One region of the Vibrio mangrovi genome, then DNA from elsewhere that is predicted to be linked to it. Evidence: predicted binding sites of a transcription regulator. Region 1 holds the regulator's gene; the other holds the start of a gene.
The links. The regulator PurR, encoded in region 1, represses purine synthesis genes. The targets are predictions, from matches to a motif close to TNANGNAAACGTTTNCNTNA.

Region 2: the regulator PurR is predicted to act here: its motif matches at 1,649-1,668, upstream of purM (phosphoribosylformylglycinamidine cyclo-ligase).

The regions. Positions count from the first base shown of each region.
Region 1 is NZ_AP024883.1:1,491,071-1,496,439, forward strand. Features, by position in the region: gene glgC (glucose-1-phosphate adenylyltransferase) at 1-907, shown strand, start outside; gene glgA (glycogen synthase GlgA) at 909-2,366, shown strand; gene OCU74_RS06775 (TfoX/Sxy family DNA transformation protein) at 2,501-3,091, opposite strand; cyclic di-GMP riboswitch class I at 3,218-3,304, opposite strand; gene purR (HTH-type transcriptional repressor PurR) at 3,457-4,467, opposite strand; gene elyC (envelope biogenesis factor ElyC) at 4,760-5,369, opposite strand, start outside.
Region 2 is NZ_AP024883.1:984,246-989,614, reverse strand. Features, by position in the region: gene smrA (DNA endonuclease SmrA) at 192-773, shown strand; gene upp (uracil phosphoribosyltransferase) at 867-1,493, opposite strand; gene purM (phosphoribosylformylglycinamidine cyclo-ligase) at 1,731-2,771, shown strand; gene purN (phosphoribosylglycinamide formyltransferase) at 2,775-3,422, shown strand; gene OCU74_RS04380 (radical SAM protein) at 3,879-4,748, shown strand; gene OCU74_RS04375 (deoxynucleoside kinase) at 4,745-5,369, shown strand, end outside.

The sequences.
Region 1 (5,369 bases):
TCAAAATGTCCGTTTTATTGAACTTGCCTCACCTGATTATGTTTGTATCTTTGGCTCTGACCATATCTATAAAATGGATATTCGCCAGATGCTGGATTTCCATAAACGAACGGAAGCTCATCTGACGGTGTCTGCACTTCGGATGCCTCTCAAAGAAGCTTCTCAGTTTGGAGTCATTGAAGTTGACCGTAACGGGAAAATGATTGGTTTTGAGGAGAAACCTGAAAATCCCAAGTCAATCCCCGGAGAACCCGAGTGGGCTTTGGTTTCTATGGGAAACTATATTTTTGATGCGGATGTTTTGTGCCAGGAATTAAGGCTAGATGCAGCAAATGAACATTCCAGTCATGATTTCGGCAAAGATATTATTCCGAAACTCTTCCCTGAAGGAAATGTTTACGTTTACGACTTTTCGACCAATAAAATTAAAGGAGAGAAAGAAGCAACCTATTGGCGTGATGTTGGTACGATAGATTCTTACTGGGCCGCGAATATGGATTTGCTGGACAAAGACCCTCAGTTTTCTTTGTATAACCGAAGCTGGCCGCTGCATACATACTATCCACCTTTACCTCCGGCGACGTTCGTTGATGCTGAGGAACGCAGAGTAAAAATTACCGATAGTCTGGTTTCCGGAGGGAGTTATATTCAGGGAGCAACCATTTTTAAATCGATTCTTGGTTACCGGAGTAACATTGCTGCTGGTTCTCATATCAGTGAATCTGTTATCTTAGGGGATGGAAAAATCGGTGCAGGCTGTACAATAAAACGGGCGATTATCGATAAGCATGTTGAGATTGCGCCGGGCACTGTGATTGGTGAAGATTTAGAATTGGATAGAAAGCGTTTCCATGTCTCTGAAGGGGGAATCGTTGTTATTGCTAAAGGAACAAAAGTTGGATTCTAGAATGGAACAAATCGATGTATGGTTTACCGTTTCAGAAGTACAAGGAATTGTAAAGAGTGGTGGTTTAGCCGATGTAGCAAAAGCGCTTCCCTCTGCTCTGAATGCATTAGGTCATCGGGTGAGAATTGTGTTACCCGGTTATCGTTTGGTTCCGGATAAAACCAGCGCGGATGTTATTCTGGAAACCGAACTCTCTCACTGGCCTCATACACCTTATCAGGTACGTAAGTCCGAACTGGATGGTATCGAAGTTTACCTGATTGATTGTGACAAATATTTTGACCGTCCGGAATTATATTCCGAGCATAACCGGGCTTATGCCGATAATGGAGAACGGTTCGGATTTTTTTCTGCTGCGGTGCTGGATGTCTTACCGAAACTGGGAATTCAGCCGGATATCATTCATGCCAATGACTGGCATACGGGATTTGTCCCTTTTCTGTTGAAAACCCGTTATGCCAATGATGCGTATTTCCAGCGTATGAAAAGTGTATTAACTATCCACAATGCGTTATTTAAAGGAATTTTCTCTTATGATGAATTGGAAATTATTCCTGAATTGCATTTAAGTGGTATGGAATCGCTGCAATATGGTCATGGATACGTGAGTATGCTGAGGGCAGGTATCGCCTATGCAGATAAAATTAATGCCGTTAGTCCGCATTATGCTTCTGAGCTGCTGACACCACTTGGTGCGCATGGACTGGTTGATGATTTTGTCCGCCGGGCCAAAGATTTGTTCGGAATTATTAACGGTTGTGATTATTCTGAATGGAATCCCCGGACTGACAGTTATATTCCCCGCAATTATACCGATGAAGCGGAGTCTCTAAAGGAAGGTAAGGCAACCTGTAAACACCAGTTACAGGATGAGCTGTTGCTTCCGGCCAGAGATGTCCCTATGTTTGGTATGGTATGTCGTCTGACGCATCAGAAAGGCTTTCACTATCTGCTTCCGATTTTAGAACGCTTCCTGCTCAATGATGTACAACTGGTGATTGTTGGTACCGGAGAGCCGGAGATCGCAAATCGTTTGCATCAGATTGCTGTTGCATCATCACAAAAATTTGCTTTTGTTGATGCTTACAGTAACCGTTTCGCCCATTTGGTTGAAGCCGGCGCTGATTTTTTCCTGATGCCTTCAGAATTTGAAGCATGTGGATTGAACCAGATTTATAGTATGGCATATGGTACATTGCCGATTGTCCGGGAAGTCGGTGGTCTGAAAGACACGGTTTTTGACTGTGATCGTTTTCCGGAGAAAGCGACAGGATTCGGCTTTTCAGAACCCAGTGCTGAGGCTTTACTGATCTGTATGCAACGTGCACTATTGTTTTGTCTTCAACATCCGGAGCAAATGCTGGCGGTACAGCAGCGGGCAATGCAGCAGGATTTCCGATGGGAAGACTCTGCTCAGCAATACCTAAGGATGTATGCTGCGGCATTAATGGGATTCTGAGTTGGTTTTCTTGTTCAGGATTGAATGCAGATAAAAATAAAGCACCGGAAACGGTGCTTTATTTTTAGGTTCGGCTATGGGGTTGTTTCTGTATACTTTTTGTTTCGGTATACGATAGCCAGTTTTACTTTGATTTAAATCTGTCCGGCTAACTCATCACGTCTTGCCTGAGGAATAACAGACCAGTGTTTACCTTCAATCGCGCCTTCCAGTGCCCATAGAAGCTCCAGAGGTGGTTGAGTTGAAGGATGAGAGCTCTGAATTGCTTTATATGCCCCAAGAGCCCCTCTCTGGTGAAGCTCTTCAACAGAATTGATTCCTGCTTTACGTAGCATACGCTCTGTTGCCAAACGAAGGTTAGGAAGATCTTTCAACCGTTGAGGCTTGGTCTCTACGTGAGAAGTTTTCTCATTTTTTGCATTCAGGTAAGCTTCTTTAGCAATACTGAGAATGGTGTTCAGGTCGTCCCAGTAGTCAGAAGGAAGTGCGAAATACTTGGTAACTACAGGAAAGCCACGTTTTGTGTACACATAAGGTTCGAAACCTCTTGCCTTAAATGTCTCAAGTGAGTAACTGTCTGCCCGTATATGTAGTTTGTCTTGTACGACAAGTGCGAACATAATGTCGTCAACAAAAATACCAAACCCGCCAAACATTGAGCGAGATTTGACACGTCCCAGCTGTTCGAAAAGCCGCATTGAATCTTTAAGAATTGGTTTGTCCATGCTTTACGTCTCGGTGTATTTAAACGAATACGCCACCAGAATCAGGTCCGAGAATTTAGCAAAATAATGCAGAAAGTATGTTAATAAGACGTCAAATCATTGACGAATATGAAATGCATTTTTGCCATCGGTAACCCCGCTACCTACCACTTATCGTGGTTTAGGCCGGAGGCTTTGCGTCCCACCTTTTCAGATGGTTTGCCCTGTGCGTGACACTTTTCCATTAAGGAGTTATCAAAAAATGTGGAATAGACATCATGACTACCTATTACACAATATGTGATTCTAGTCCAATTAATGGAGGTTATCAATAGAAAGAAAGTGGTTGGAGGAATGACTTTCCTCCAATGGGTGTAAATTATTTGTTAAATTTTATTTAAATCTTTAACTGTGTCACGTTCTACAATTTCAGGATGCATTTCAAACGTGCGGCGATCATGTTCTTTATTTTTGATGCGTTCCAATAGAATTTCAAAAGCATTTTTGCCAACCCTGCGTTTGGGTTGGTGAATAGTCGTCAATGGGGGAGAAAAGTATTCGGAGATTTCGATGTTGTCATAACCAATCACGGAAATATCCTCAGGAACTTTGATGCCTCTTTGCTGCAACCGGCTCATGAGCCCTAAGGCCATGGTGTCATTGAAACAGAATACGGCAGTTGGCTGTTCATCCATTGCAATGATCTTGTCGGCAGCCAGTACTGCCGTGTCACATTCAAAATTTCCTTCCAGTATCCAGTCTTCATTTGGTGTCAGATTAGCTTCTGCCATGGCTCTGCGAAAGCCCTGAATACGTTCCTGACAGGCTGCTTTGGATAGATGCCCACTCAGGCAGGCAATATGCCGGTGGCCTTTATCGAGGAGATAACGGGTTGCAAGGTATCCACCTTCTTCGGAGTTATCGATGATTTTATCTGCCTGTGAACTTTCTGGTCCCCAGTCCATGATGACTTTAGGAATATCATCATAGGCTTCCAGCATCTCCAGAAGTTCAGCGGTCAGGTCTGAACACATTACCAGCATACCATCGACACGCTTTTCGGCCAGCATCCGGATATAATCACGCTGCTTCTCGTATAATCCACCGGTATTACAGAGGATTAGAGTATAACCCTGACGATAGCAGTAACTTTCAACACCATCGATGACTTCAGAGAAAAAGGGGTTGGTTGACTGGGTCACGAGCATCCCGATTGTACGGGTTGAATTACATTTCAGGCTTCGGGCCACAGCACTGGGAGCGTAGTTCAGAGTTTTGACAGCTTCCATGACTTTTTCTTGAGTCGTTTCCGCCACAAATCTGGTTTTGTTAATAACATGTGAAACAGTTGTTGTTGAAACTCCCGCCAAGCGGGCAACGTCCTTTATCGTAGCCATAGGTATTGTCCTGTCGCCTATGCTGAAGGTCCAGCAATCCGGAGCAAATTACAATTGAAAGTTTGATTATGAAGATTTTATATCCTGCTCAGCCAATAATTTTCGTGAAAGTCGTATTCTGAGTTATTGGATATAAGAACAAAAACCGCCGGTTATAGCGGTTTTTGTCTGGTATTTATTGCGCTTTAGCGGCGAATTTTAGACTGCTGCTTGGGTAATAGCAATCGAAATGAGGAAATATGTCGTCTCATTCAGGATTAGAACACACAAATTCAGGCTCATGTGATGTCTGCTACATCTCACTCTGTGATGGCTCAGATACGGTGGCTTCCTGGCTGGCGACCCAGTTCTTCAGATAATGCCAGAATTGTCCCAGAGTTTCGTACCAGTACTTTTCCGTTTGTTCCAGATAAATGGCTTTGGGGGCATACTTTATCCAGGGTTGAGCTATATTTCTATAAGACAAAAAATTGGTCGGAGCCGGAATCGGATTCAGTCCTGCAGATCGAAACTCAAGCAGTGCACGATTCATATGACTTGCGGAGGTGACCAGCACTAATTTTCTCGGTCCGACAAAGCTTGCTGCCTGCTGGGCTTCTTCCCAGGTATCTTTGGCAGTTTCCAGTAGTACGATGTCCGATTTGGCCACACCGAGAGATAGAGCTACTTTCGCCAGCATTCGTGCGTGACTGAACCGGGTTCCGCCGGCATATCCGGAAAGAATAAGTCTGGAGCCAGGATACATTCGCATGATCCGTATTCCTTCGGTCAGGCGCATGAGTGCGGAACGGCTGAGCTGTGAGGTCGGAGGAAGCTGGTCATCGACCACATGACTACTGCCGAGAACCATAATGTAGTCAATGCTGCCTTCAACAGGCAGAAAAGCGGAGTACTGACGCTCC
Region 2 (5,369 bases), 510 kb from region 1:
CAACGACCACACTACCTGATTCTGCGCATCTTTCGACCATCTATGTTGCTGGAGTCTTGCATCTGCAAGTAACTTAGGTATATAAATCTCTAACGCAGTCTCTGTACCCAGTGATTCTTGCTGAAACTGCACCATGAGGTCATTTGGGTATATGACTCGATACGATTCAAAACTGATTCGGAGGAATATGAATGTCTCAGGAAGATTTCGAGTTATTTCAGCAAATGATGGGAGATGTCAAACCTCTGAAGCACGATACTGCAGAACTCAAAAAAGATTTGCAGATTACCGATGCACATCTTGCCCGGCAGGAAGCTGCCATGAAACTAGAGCAGAATGATTCAAATTATCTGTCTCTGGAACATGCGCCGCAAATCAAATCCGATGATCTGGTCGAATTTAAACGAAATGGTGTTCAGGATGGGGTTTACAGGAAGCTCCGGCTGGGGAAATATCCCATTCAGGCCCGTCTGGATCTGCACCGGAAAACGTTGGAACAGGCCCGAGATGAGATTGTGACGTTTCTGCGCCAGTGTATGAGAATGGATATTCGCACCGTGCTGATTGTCCATGGTAAAGGGGAACGTTCAAATCCTCCGGCCCTGATGAAAAGCTACGTTTCCCACTGGCTTCCCCAGATAGAAGAAGTTCAGTGTGTGCATAGTGCTCAACGATTCCATGGCGGTACCGGAGCGCTTTATGTTCTCTTGCGTAAAAGCCAGGAGCAAAAGCAGGAAAACCGCGAACGGCATCAGAAAAAGCGTCCGCACTAGAGATAAAATAAGTGATTACATCTGCTGTATACGCATAAAAAAACAGCCAGCCCCTTTATAGAGACTGACTGTTTTTTTACTTGCTCACCGGCTTTATTTCGTACCGAAGATTTTGTCCCCGGCATCACCCAGACCCGGAACAATATAACCATGCTCATTGAGATGATCATCAATCGCAGCCGTATACAACTCGACATCCGGATGAGCTTTCTCAAGTGCCTCAATACCTTCTGGCGCAGCAACCAGAACCAACACTTTAAATTGTGTACATCCCTGAGCCTTTAACAGATCAATCGTTGCAATCATAGAACCACCGGTTGCCAGCATCGGATCAACGACCAAAGCAATACGTTCCTCAATATTTGAAGCAATTTTATTAAAGTAAGGAACTGGTTCCAGCGTTTCTTCATCCCGATAGATACCGACGACACTGATTCGGGCACTTGGAATATGCTCAAGCACACCGTCCATCATTCCCAGACCAGCCCGGAGAATCGGTACTACAGTCACTTTCTTACCTTTCAGTTGATCGACTTCAACTGATCCGTCCCATCCTTCAATGGTCACTTTTTCTGTTTCAAAGTCTGCGGTTGCTTCATAAGTGAGCAGGCTACCAACTTCAGTAGCTAGCTCACGAAAACGCTTTGTGCTGATATCCTTTTCTCTCATCAAACCCAACTTATGTTTGACAAGGGGGTGCTTAATTTCAACAACTTTCATCTGCATCTCCGACAATTCAATCAAATTAAACTTTCTGATTATACACATTTTCTGTCGTTAATTTTATCCTTAACTGTAGAGAATGTTCATGATTTCGCGCATTTCGAGGTCATTGTTACCCAGAAATTTCAGCGTATCAGGCCAGATAAAAAAAACGACGCAAACGTTTTCCTTTTACGTCTTTCCCCTGTAGAATAGCGCCGTTTTCATATCCAACCAAAGAACGAGGATGACCCCGTGAGTGGCAAGAACACATCTCTGAGCTATAAAGATGCAGGTGTTGATATTGATGCAGGCAACGCGCTTGTAGACCGAATTAAAGGTGCGGTAAAAAAAACACGTCGCCCGGAAGTAATGGGTGGTATTGGCGGTTTTGGCGCCCTGTGTGAATTACCAACCAAATATAAGCACCCAGTGCTGGTATCAGGTACTGACGGTGTCGGCACAAAATTGCGTCTGGCACTGGATATGAAGAAACATGACACCATTGGTATTGATCTGGTCGCTATGTGTGTCAACGATTTGATTGTTCAGGGCGCTGAGCCACTATTTTTCCTTGACTACTATGCTACAGGAAAACTTGATGTCGATACGGCAGCAGATGTGGTATCAGGTATTGCTGATGGCTGTCTTCTGGCAGGGTGTTCACTGATTGGTGGCGAAACAGCTGAAATGCCCGGGATGTACGAAGGTGAAGATTACGATGTCGCCGGATTCTGTGTCGGTGTTGTTGAAAAAGAAGCAATAATCGACGGCACTAAAGTTCAGTCAGGTAACAGCCTGATTGCTGTTGGCTCAAGCGGTCCACATTCAAACGGTTATTCACTGATCCGTAAAATTCTGGAAGTGTCAGGCGCTGACAAAGCAGAGATGCTGGAAGGAAAAACCGTTGGTGAACACCTGCTTGAACCAACCAAAATCTATATTAAGTCCGGGCTGAAATTACTGGCCGAGCATGACATTCATGCAATCTCTCACATTACCGGCGGTGGATTCTGGGAAAACATTCCCCGGGTTCTGCCACAGGGAACAAAAGCAGTGATTGATGGTAATAGCTGGGAATGGCCGGCGATTTTCAAATGGCTTCAGAAAAAGGGTAATGTCGATACCTACGAAATGTATCGGACTTTCAACTGTGGTGTCGGTTTGATTATCGCATTGCCGGAAGATCAGGCTCAGTCAGCGGTTGAACTTCTCAAATCAGAAGGGGAAAATGCCTGGATCATCGGACATATCGCAGAAGCCCAATCTGACGAACCGCAAGTAGAGATTAAGTAATTCATGAAAAGTATTGTCGTTTTAGTTTCGGGAAATGGTACCAACTTGCAGGCGATCATCGATGCCTGTGAGTCAAAAATGCCAAATGGCAGAGTAACCGCTGTTTTTTCAAACAAAGCAGATGCTTATGCTCTGGAAAGAGCGAAGAAAGCCAATGCAGCGGCAATCTTTGTTGACCCGAAAGCCTTTGATACCCGGGATGCGTTTGACCGTTCTCTAATGGAACAGATTGACGAATATACCCCGGATCTGATTATTCTGGCAGGTTACATGCGTATTCTGAGCAGCGAATTCGTTCGTCATTATATGGGTAGAATGATCAATATTCACCCATCGCTGCTGCCGAAGTATCCGGGATTGAATACTTATCAGAGAGCCATTCTCGCTGGCGATGAAGAACATGGCACCAGTGTTCATTTCGTGACGGAACAACTCGATGGTGGTCCGGTCATTCTGCAAGCCCGGGTGCCTATTGATGATGATGACACGATTGAGTCACTGACAAAAAAAGTTCAGGAACAGGAACACCGGATTTATCCGTTGGTCGCACAATGGTTTGTTGAAGATCGTGTCGAGATGCGTGAAGGTAAAGCCTACCTCAACGGTGAAGCTCTGGGTATTCACGGACACACCGGTAAATCTGCTCGTTAGTTTTCTACTTTGAACAGGTAGCTTCTATAACGCTACCTGTTTTCATTCACTTTCTGCATCTACTTTTGCTCATTAATATCAATCACATTCATTCTATATATCTTGGTAAATCTGCTCCCACAGGCCACTTTCTTATATACACTGTTGAAATGGGAATATTCCTGCCGACATTCTCCTTGAATAGCACCGATTGAAGACACTACGAATCCCACATATTGAGGTTACTTGGGTATACCAATAAAAATTATTCAATGATCAGATAATTACTGCAATTGATATTATTTTCTATAAACGAGAAAGTTCATCATACTCCTTCTGTATGATTACATCATATCTATTAAATCATTCACTTAATTTTTAGAATGACTATTAAATTCTCATGAAAGCGCAACTACTTGTATATAAGCCTTATAAAGAGTATGGTTAATTAGTTTTTATTGGCTTAGAGTGGCAAATATGTTAAATATCAATACTTTGTTATTAGATTTTCGTATTACTTCTTATTGTAACCTCGGCTGTGATTTATGTTTCAGAAACCCGGGAATTGAAGATCAATCAACAGAAAATGCATTAAAAATATTAGACAAAATGTACCAGGTTGGATTTCGCAGAGTTGGTTTTACGGGAGGAGAACCTACAACCAGAAAAGACTTTCTAACTTTGATTGAACATGCCAAACAACTCGGTTTTATGACTTATTTATCTACTGTAGGTCACCGTTTTGTCATGGATTATGAAAGATTAAACGGTATTCTGGATTGGGTAGGCATTCCAATTGATGGAATAGAAAAAGAAACGAATAGTGATATCAGAAGTGAAAAAATGGGAAATCAGCACCGGGTGGTAAAAGATATACTGACTTGGTTGACTCATTCAGATAATAAAATCAACATTAAACTAACGACGGTTGTCTCTCAAACCAATGTCCACCAAATATCCGATATTGTTCGTTGGATAAATAGCTTTTCTTATAAAGTCCAGTCATGGCGATTTTATCAGTTCTGCCCACTTGGCGTTGGTAAGGAGAAAAGAGATAAGCTGGAAATTGATACGGACTTATTTATCAAGACAATGGAGCAGACAAAAGCTGAATTTCCAGATCTTCCTCTCAGTTGGGCAACCTTCGAAGAACGAGATAAAGCAAATGTGGTCATGGAACCTAATTTTGATGTCATTATTCCTGATGGAGAAAACTATACCTATTTGTGCAATATGGAGAAAGACACACCGGAAACCATCATCCATAATATATTTGGTCAACCGGAAATCATGAACAAATGTGAAAATAATCGATTCTGGCTAGATGAGATGGAGTTTGTATCATGAGTAAAAATCACCTCTATATCCCCCCCTGGAGTGTTGAAGAATTTCCAGATATTCCAGAGAGAACCCCAATATATATTACATTATCCGGAAACTCAGGCGTAGGAAAAAGTACCCTCCTCAGGTCAATCTCAACACATATTTATGAGCAAGATAATCAGACGATTGCAATCGATGAAAAGTCCCTCCATCATCCATTACTACAAAACCTATTTGATAAGACAGAAACATACGGATATCCATTACAGATTAACTTCATGATACAGCGAGTCTTACTGGTCAAATCTTGGATAGATAAAGGCTTTAATGTTATTATGGAGCGCTCTCATTTAGAAGATTATATATTTGCTAATTTTATGTACAAGCAAGGATATATAAGCAGAGAAAAGCATAAAGTATACCTTTCTTTATGGAATGAGCTTATGGATATTGCTCCCATACCAGATATCATTGTTTATATGAATTTCACACCAGATTTTTCATTAAAAAACTTATTCAATGATGAATCAAAAGGAATTCGCCCTCGGGAATTTCCTGATGAAAAAACAAAAGAACAATGGATTAATGGGTGGGGAGAGGAATACAAATCATTTATTGACAATTTGCCCCCTAAATTGACTGACC